2 regions of the Streptomyces sp. NPDC111516 genome follow, and region 1 is predicted to be linked to the other one. Evidence: riboswitches for the same ligand, from Rfam matches in the RefSeq annotation. Region 1 holds a riboswitch; the other holds the start of a gene.
What was found. Region 1 has a riboswitch for cyclic di-AMP ahead of ACZ7L9_RS20305 (M23 family metallopeptidase). Riboswitches for the same ligand answer to the same signal wherever they lie in the genome.
Positions count from the first base shown of each region.

Region 2: it holds a riboswitch for cyclic di-AMP, as region 1 does, so the genes downstream of both, ACZ7L9_RS12965 (transglycosylase SLT domain-containing protein) here and ACZ7L9_RS20305 (M23 family metallopeptidase) in region 1, are expected to answer to the same signal.

Region 1 covers NZ_JBVKBV010000010.1:42,418-45,818, forward strand. The annotation lists gene ACZ7L9_RS20300 (alpha-galactosidase) at 1-1,335, shown strand, start outside; cyclic di-AMP (ydaO/yuaA leader) riboswitch at 1,630-1,786, shown strand; gene ACZ7L9_RS20305 (M23 family metallopeptidase) at 1,790-2,722, shown strand; gene ACZ7L9_RS20310 (SGNH/GDSL hydrolase family protein) at 2,920-3,401, shown strand, end outside.
Region 2 covers NZ_JBVKBV010000005.1:174,841-178,241, forward strand. The annotation lists gene ACZ7L9_RS12955 (APC family permease) at 1-287, opposite strand, end outside; gene ACZ7L9_RS12960 (hypothetical protein) at 681-974, shown strand; gene ACZ7L9_RS12965 (transglycosylase SLT domain-containing protein) at 1,295-2,056, opposite strand; cyclic di-AMP (ydaO/yuaA leader) riboswitch at 2,059-2,219, opposite strand; gene ACZ7L9_RS12970 (ATP-binding cassette domain-containing protein) at 2,946-3,401, shown strand, end outside.

The DNA of each region.
Region 1 (3,401 bases):
TCGGGGCTGCTGCTGCTCGCGCCGGGGGAGTCGTACATCACACCCGTCTTCGCCGGTCTGTGGAGCGCGGCGGGGTTCGGCGGGGCGAGCCGGGGCTGGCACGCCTGGCAACTGGCCCAGGTGATCCCGGACGCAGGGAGTCTGCGGCCGGTGCTCTACAACTCCTGGGAGGCGACCGGCTTCGACATCGCGCAGGAGCAGCAGCGCGCCCTCGCCGAGCGCGCCGCCGAGATGGGCGTCGAGCTGTTCGTCGTGGACGACGCGTGGTTCGGACAGCGCACCAGTGACCGGGCGGGGCTCGGCGACTGGACGCCGAATCCGGACCGCTTTCCCGGTGGGCTGGGGCCGCTCGCCGACGAAGTGCACGGTCTCGGCATGCAGTTCGGTATCTGGGTCGAGCCGGAAATGGTCAATGCCGACAGTGATCTCTATCGTGCACACCCCGACTGGGTACAGCACTTCCCCGGGCGGGCCCGGACCGAGTTCCGTAATCAACTGGTGCTCAATCTGGCCCGCGCCGATGTGCGGGAATATCTCTGGGAACAGCTGGACGCACTGCTCTCCAGCACGCCCATCGACTATGTGAAATGGGACTTCAACCGCTCCTTCACCGACGCGGGCTGGCCTGGCGAGGAATATCCGCAGAAACTCTGGATCGAGCATGTCGACGCCCTGTACGCGCTGATCGACCGGCTCCGGGCCGCACACCCCTCGGTCGCCTTCGAGTCCTGCTCGGGCGGCGGCGGCCGGATCGATCTGGGGATTCTGTCCCGTACGGACCAGGTGTGGACCTCGGACAACACCGACCCGCTCGACCGACTCACCATCCAGGAGGGCTTCGGTCAGATCCATCCGGCCCGGGTGATGGCCGCCTGGGTCACCGACAGTCCCAACGTCCAGCTCAACGGCAGGGTCAGCTCACTGCGCTTCCGTTTCGTGAGCGCGATGGCCGGTGTGCTCGGGGTCGGCGGCGACCTCACCGAGTGGAGCGAGGAGGAACTGGCCGAGGCGCGGACCTGGGTGGATCTCTACAAGGAGATCCGGCCGGTGGTGCAGCACGGCTCGCTGTACCGACTGCGCGCCCCGCGCGGTGGGCTCAGCGCGGTCCAGTACGTCCACCGGGACGAGGCCGTGGTCCTGATGTGGCTCGAGGCGCAGCGGTACGGGGAACGGCCCCCGGCCCTGCGGCTGCGCGGACTCGACCCTGCGGCGACGTACACCTGCCTGGACACGGGGGCGGTGCACCACGGTTCGGTACTGCTTCATCAGGGGCTGCACACCGGGCTCCGAGGGGACCTCGACGCACGGGTGCTGAGGCTCCGGCGCGAACGATGAGCATGACATGTCCGTAATGGGTTGATTTAGAGTAACTTACCCCATATGTACGGCAAATGGTCACCTGCTCGTGAGCGGGATCATATCCGTGACGGTGCGTGCTGGCGGGGCGGCCGGGTATTCCGTGCGCGGCACGGAAGGCCAAGATCCTTAATCCACGGAGTGTGACCGGAATTCCGCTCGGAATTCCTGGTGGGGATTCCGGCGCGGAACCAGTGGCTTGTTCTCGCCGTCCCGACTCGCTTACGGTCACCGTCAAATCCGGACGGACCGCCTAATCCTGCCGCCGCCCGGAATTCGCATCCACTCATCGTGTGGCAGGAGCGGGGGAACCAGGTAGGCCGCCGATCGGAGAAATCCGGCCGGCTCGGGGTGAAGTCGCGCTCGGCGCGGCCGGGCATCTCCAGCCCGAACCCGACAGCTCACCTCGTAGGCGCCGGAGAGGAAGCACTTCATGCCCATACCGGGTAAGCACCGTCGTACGAAGACCCGCACCATCGCCCGTGGCGTCGCCGCCGCAGGCGCCGGCGGCGCCGTCCTCGCGCTGCCGCTGCTCGGCGCCACCGGTGCCCACGCCGCTCCGGCTGCCGCGCCGCAGTCGGTCTCCGCCGCCGCCGCGCACGCCGCTCCGGCCAAGCCGGTCGCGCAGAAGCAGGCCGCCACCACGACGTACTCCGTCGTCTCCGGTGACTACCTGTCGAAGATTGCCGCCGAGCACAAGACCGAGGGTGGCTGGCAGAAGCTGTACCAGGACAACCGCGAGGTCGTCGGCGACGACCCCGGCCTGATCCTCCCGGGCATGAAGCTGACGCTCGGCGGCAACGCGTCGGGTGACTCCGCGCCCACCGGCGCCGGTACGGGTGCAGGCCTCCCGTCGAAGGCTCCATCGGTTCCCTCGTCGGTCGCAGCGAAGTCCGCCCCGGCCAAGGTGTCGACGGTCACGGAGTCCAAGACCTCCGCCCCGGCCGGTCAGAGCAACAGCTCCGGCTATGCCCACCCGGTCCCCGGCAACCACACCACCGGCTACCGCGCCTCCGGCTCCAACTGGTCCAGCGGCAGCCACACCGGGATCGACTTCCCCGTCTTCACCGGCACCAGCGTGAAGTCCATCACCTCCGGCACCGTCGTCACTGCCGGCTGGGGTGGCGCGTACGGCAACCAGGTCGTCATCAAGCACGCCGACGGTCACTACTCGCAGTACGGCCACCTGTCCTCGATCTCCGTGTCGGCGGGCCAGTCCGTGAGCACCGGTCAGCAGATCGGTCTCTCCGGCGCGACCGGCAACGCCACCGGACCGCACCTGCACTTCGAAGTCCGCACGGGCCCGGCGTACGGCTCGGACATCGACCCGATCGCCTTCCTGGCTTCGCACGGCATCTACGTCTGAGCGAACGAACGGGCAGTTCACCAACACGGTATGACCTGAGCAACACAGCAGGGGCGGTGCGCGGCGGCGCACCGCCCCTGCTGCCGGTCGGTCTTATTCCCCCTTTACTAAAACCTGACCGGGTGGTCTATCTCACCACCCGTCAACCCCTTATTACGGTCGCGTAGGTCACATTCGGCAGTGCAGGATGAGCGTTTGTGGCAGACGATTCGAGAAAAAATCAACGTGGCGTCATCAACCGACACGGCGTCATCGGGTCGTACGCAGCGATTGGCGACAGCTTCACCGAGGGAGTGGGCGACCCCGGTCCGGACGGGACTTTCGTCGGCTGGGCGGACCGTTTCGCGGTACTTCTCGCGGACGAGCTCCCGGACCCCGATGCGGAATCGAGCATCGACGGCTCCACGCACGGGGATTTCAGGTACGCCAATCTCGCCGTACGCGGACGCCTCCTCGACCAGATCGTCGAGGAGCAGGTGCCGCGCGCCAAGGAACTCGCTCCCGATCTGGTGAGCTTCTGCGCGGGCGGCAACGACATCATCAGGCCCGGCACCGACCCCGACGACGTGGCCGAGCGCTTCGAGCGCGCGGTCGCCGAGCTGACCGAATCGGTCGGCACCGTGATGGTCACCACCGGCTTCGACACCCGCGGCGTTCCCGTGCTGCGTCATCTGCGCGG
Region 2 (3,401 bases), on a different contig from region 1:
GACACCATGGCGTACTCACCGCCCGCACTCGGGATGAGGGTGCCCAGTTCCGAGTAACAGAAGGCGACTGCGATACAGAGCAGCGAGCCGATGCCGATGGTCAGGGCGGTGTACGTGCCGAGGCTGGAGAACAGGTCCGGTACGACCACGAAGAGTGTCGAAGCGGGCGTCACGCAGGAGAGCGTGAGCAGTGTTCCGCCCACGACACCGATGGAACGCTTGAGCTTCTGCGGGGTGGGGCCGGTCGCGGGGGCCAGCGCCTGGGGAGCGCTGAGCGTTTCGGTCATCGTGCGATTCCGATCAACAGGTGCGGTGACTGAGCGCGGGAGCGGTATCGCCTCCAGACGAGGACGTGGTGAGTGGTTTCGTCGCTCCCGGCGACGACATGCAATCCTGACGAGTTCCGCAGGTCAAGAGCTATTCACCTACGGAATTCGTTGTTTCGGCAAACTGGTCCAACGGTTTGGTGTTAAAAGTGCGTCATTCCGTTGAGGATCGGCGGATACGGGAACCGCAGCGGGATCCGGTGGAAAGTTTCGCCCGTTCCAGATTCCGGAAGGGTGCGGGCGTCCCGGGGCACCGCGGAGGGCGGACGGCTGAGCGTGCGCGTCGCTCGGGCGGCGAGTCCCCACGCTCCGGCTGCGGGTGCGCGTCCACGGACTTGGTGCCAGCCTGGTCTCATGGCTTGGGCGTCATGGACGACTCGCGGTGTGTTCTCCGGGCATGGTGGCGTGCTGACGGACGAGGTCGGCGTCCTGTCCGGAGACCTGACGGTTCACACGACCTGGGCCGATGACACGGCCCAGGTGACTGTGCAGTACACGGGTGCGATCGACTGGTTCACCATGTCGGGCAGCCCCGTGCGCTGCTGCTCCGAGGACGACAGTCGACGCCTTCACGACGCCGTGGTGAAGTCCGTCCGTCAAGGAGCAGCGGCCACGGTTCCCAGGCCACCACCCCAGAAGCCGGAGTAGCGCTCACCGTCGGCCGGGGCAGATCGCGTCGTTCCGTACGGCGGCTTTCTCGCATCACAGCGGAGCCCGGCTGGTGCGTGCCGTCGAGGCGCCGGCAGCGCGGGGGACTGCGCGCAGCACACGTCGGCGTTGGACGACGCCCTGCTCGCGGCGGCGGAGAGGAACTGGAGTCCCTGCTCTTCCGGCTCTCCGTTCTTGTCCAGCAGCGACCGAACGGCGGTCCCTGACCGGCGGGTGCGGTCCTTCACAAGGGGTCTGCTCGACCCCGCGTGAACCCGTGAACCCGTCGGCCCTGAACCGCCGTTCGGTGACAGTGTGTGTCAGTAGGCACCGAAGACGTTGTCGATCGAGCCGTACTTGTGGGCCGCGTAGTTGCACGCTGCGGTGATGTTGGCGACCGGGTCGTAGCTGTCCATCGACGTACCGGGCACGTGGTAGGCACGGAACGTCGGGTCGATGATCTGCAGGAGACCCTTGGACGGTATTCCGGCGGCGGCGTTCGAGTCCCAGTTGTTGATGGCCCGGGGGTTGCCGGAGGACTCGCGCATGATGTTGCGGTGGATGCCGTCGTAGCTGCCGGGGATGCCGTTCTGAGCCATAACGGCCAGCGACTCCTTGATCCAGCCGTCCAGATTGTTGGTGTACTTGGCGGGGGCGGCGGCGGCCGCAACGGCGACGTTGTTCACGGCGGATACGCCAGTGGAAGCGCTGGCCCCGGCCTTGGCGCCGATGGTCAGCTTCATGCCCGCGTGAATCAGGGCGGGGTTGTCACCGACGGTCTCTCGATTTTCCTCGTACACCTTCTGCCAGCCACCGCTGACGGAATGCTGCTTCGCGATCTTGGAAAGGGTGTCACCCGCGATCACGGAATAGACGGTGGGCGCGGCCTTCTGTACGGAGATTTCTTTGGTGGCGGCCGACGCCGTGGCCTTTTCGGCGGTGGCGGCCTGGGCCGGCGCGGCCGAGGCGAAGCCGGCGCAGACCAGCGGCAGCACGAGGGCGGCTCCGCCCGTGGTCGCGGCGATGAAACTGCGGGTCAGCGAAGTGGGCTTGCGACGACGATACTTACCCGTAGCGGGCATGGCGAATTCCTCTCCGTCGCCTACGAGGTGAGCTGTCGGGTTCAGACTGGAGATGTCTGGCCGCATGCAATTGCGACTTCACCCCGAGCCGTTCCGGATACCGGTTCGGCGGCTTACCTGGGTCCCCCGCTCCTGCCGTACGTGAGTGGGTCGGTTTTTCGGACGGTGGCAGGATTCGGCGTTCCGTCCGGATTGAGGGTGACCGTAGGCGAGAAATGCCGAAGGGAACAAGCCTCTAATTTTTGATCACAATTCATTTGCAAGATCGAATCACTGAACGGGAAGTAAGCCACCTCACATAGCCATGTCAAATTCCCTTGCACAGAAGGGAACCGGGTGGCACTCCACGACACGGCGAGGCCTGAACGTGACTCACACCACGCAGCTTCAGAAAGGGGCATTTCGGGCAACACCCAGAGACCGCAACTCCCCTAAATGCCCCTTTGTTACCCAAGGGCTCATGTCCAACAAAATTGCACATATTGGACATTTGACTGACTCTTCGCATGTTCTCGCTCCGGTGCGCCGCCGTCGGGCCGACCACGCCCGGCAGGAGCGGCCGCCCGTTCACTGGTGCCACTCCCCCGCACGCAACCGAGGCGTTGCCTTCCGCCCGCCGGATCGCTAAGGTTTCAAGCTGTCCTGTTGTCTCCGATAGAGGTGGACGTTGCGCATCTGAGGTTCGCGATCATCGCGCCGTACGGCTCCGGTCGTACGCCCGTCACGCAGTAGCAGTGTTTCCCCCTGCCCGTGACCCCGCGTGGATGCGACCTCGGTGCATGAGCCGTCCCTCGATCTTTCGGACCGCCGTACCTGTTCCCGTTTCGGTCGCTGCGTGGTGCTCGCATACGAAGCCCCCTTCACCGCGCTCACGACTGCGAGGATCACCATGGCGACACCCACCACCCCCAGCGCCTCCCTCACCTGCTCCGCCCTGTCCTTCCAGTGGCCGGACGGCACTACCGTCCTCGACGGGCTCTCGCTCAGCATCGGCCGGGGCCGAACCGGCCTCGTCGGCAACAACGGCGCGGGCAAGTCCACACTGCTGCGCCTGCTGGCCGGCCGGCTGCGCCCCTCCCACGGCTCGGTGACCGTCGGCGGCAACCTCGCCTACCTTCCTCAGAACATCACCCTCGATACGACAGTGCGGGTGGACGAGGCCCTGGGCATCGCCGGGCGGCGCGACGCGCTGCGCGCCATCGAGGCCGGAGATGTGGACGAGAAGCATTTCGAGACGATCGGCGACGACTGGGACGTGGAGGAACAGGCCCTCGCGACACTGGGGTCGCTCGGGCTCGGATACCTGGAACTGGACCGCACCGTGGGCCAGATGTCCGGCGGGGAG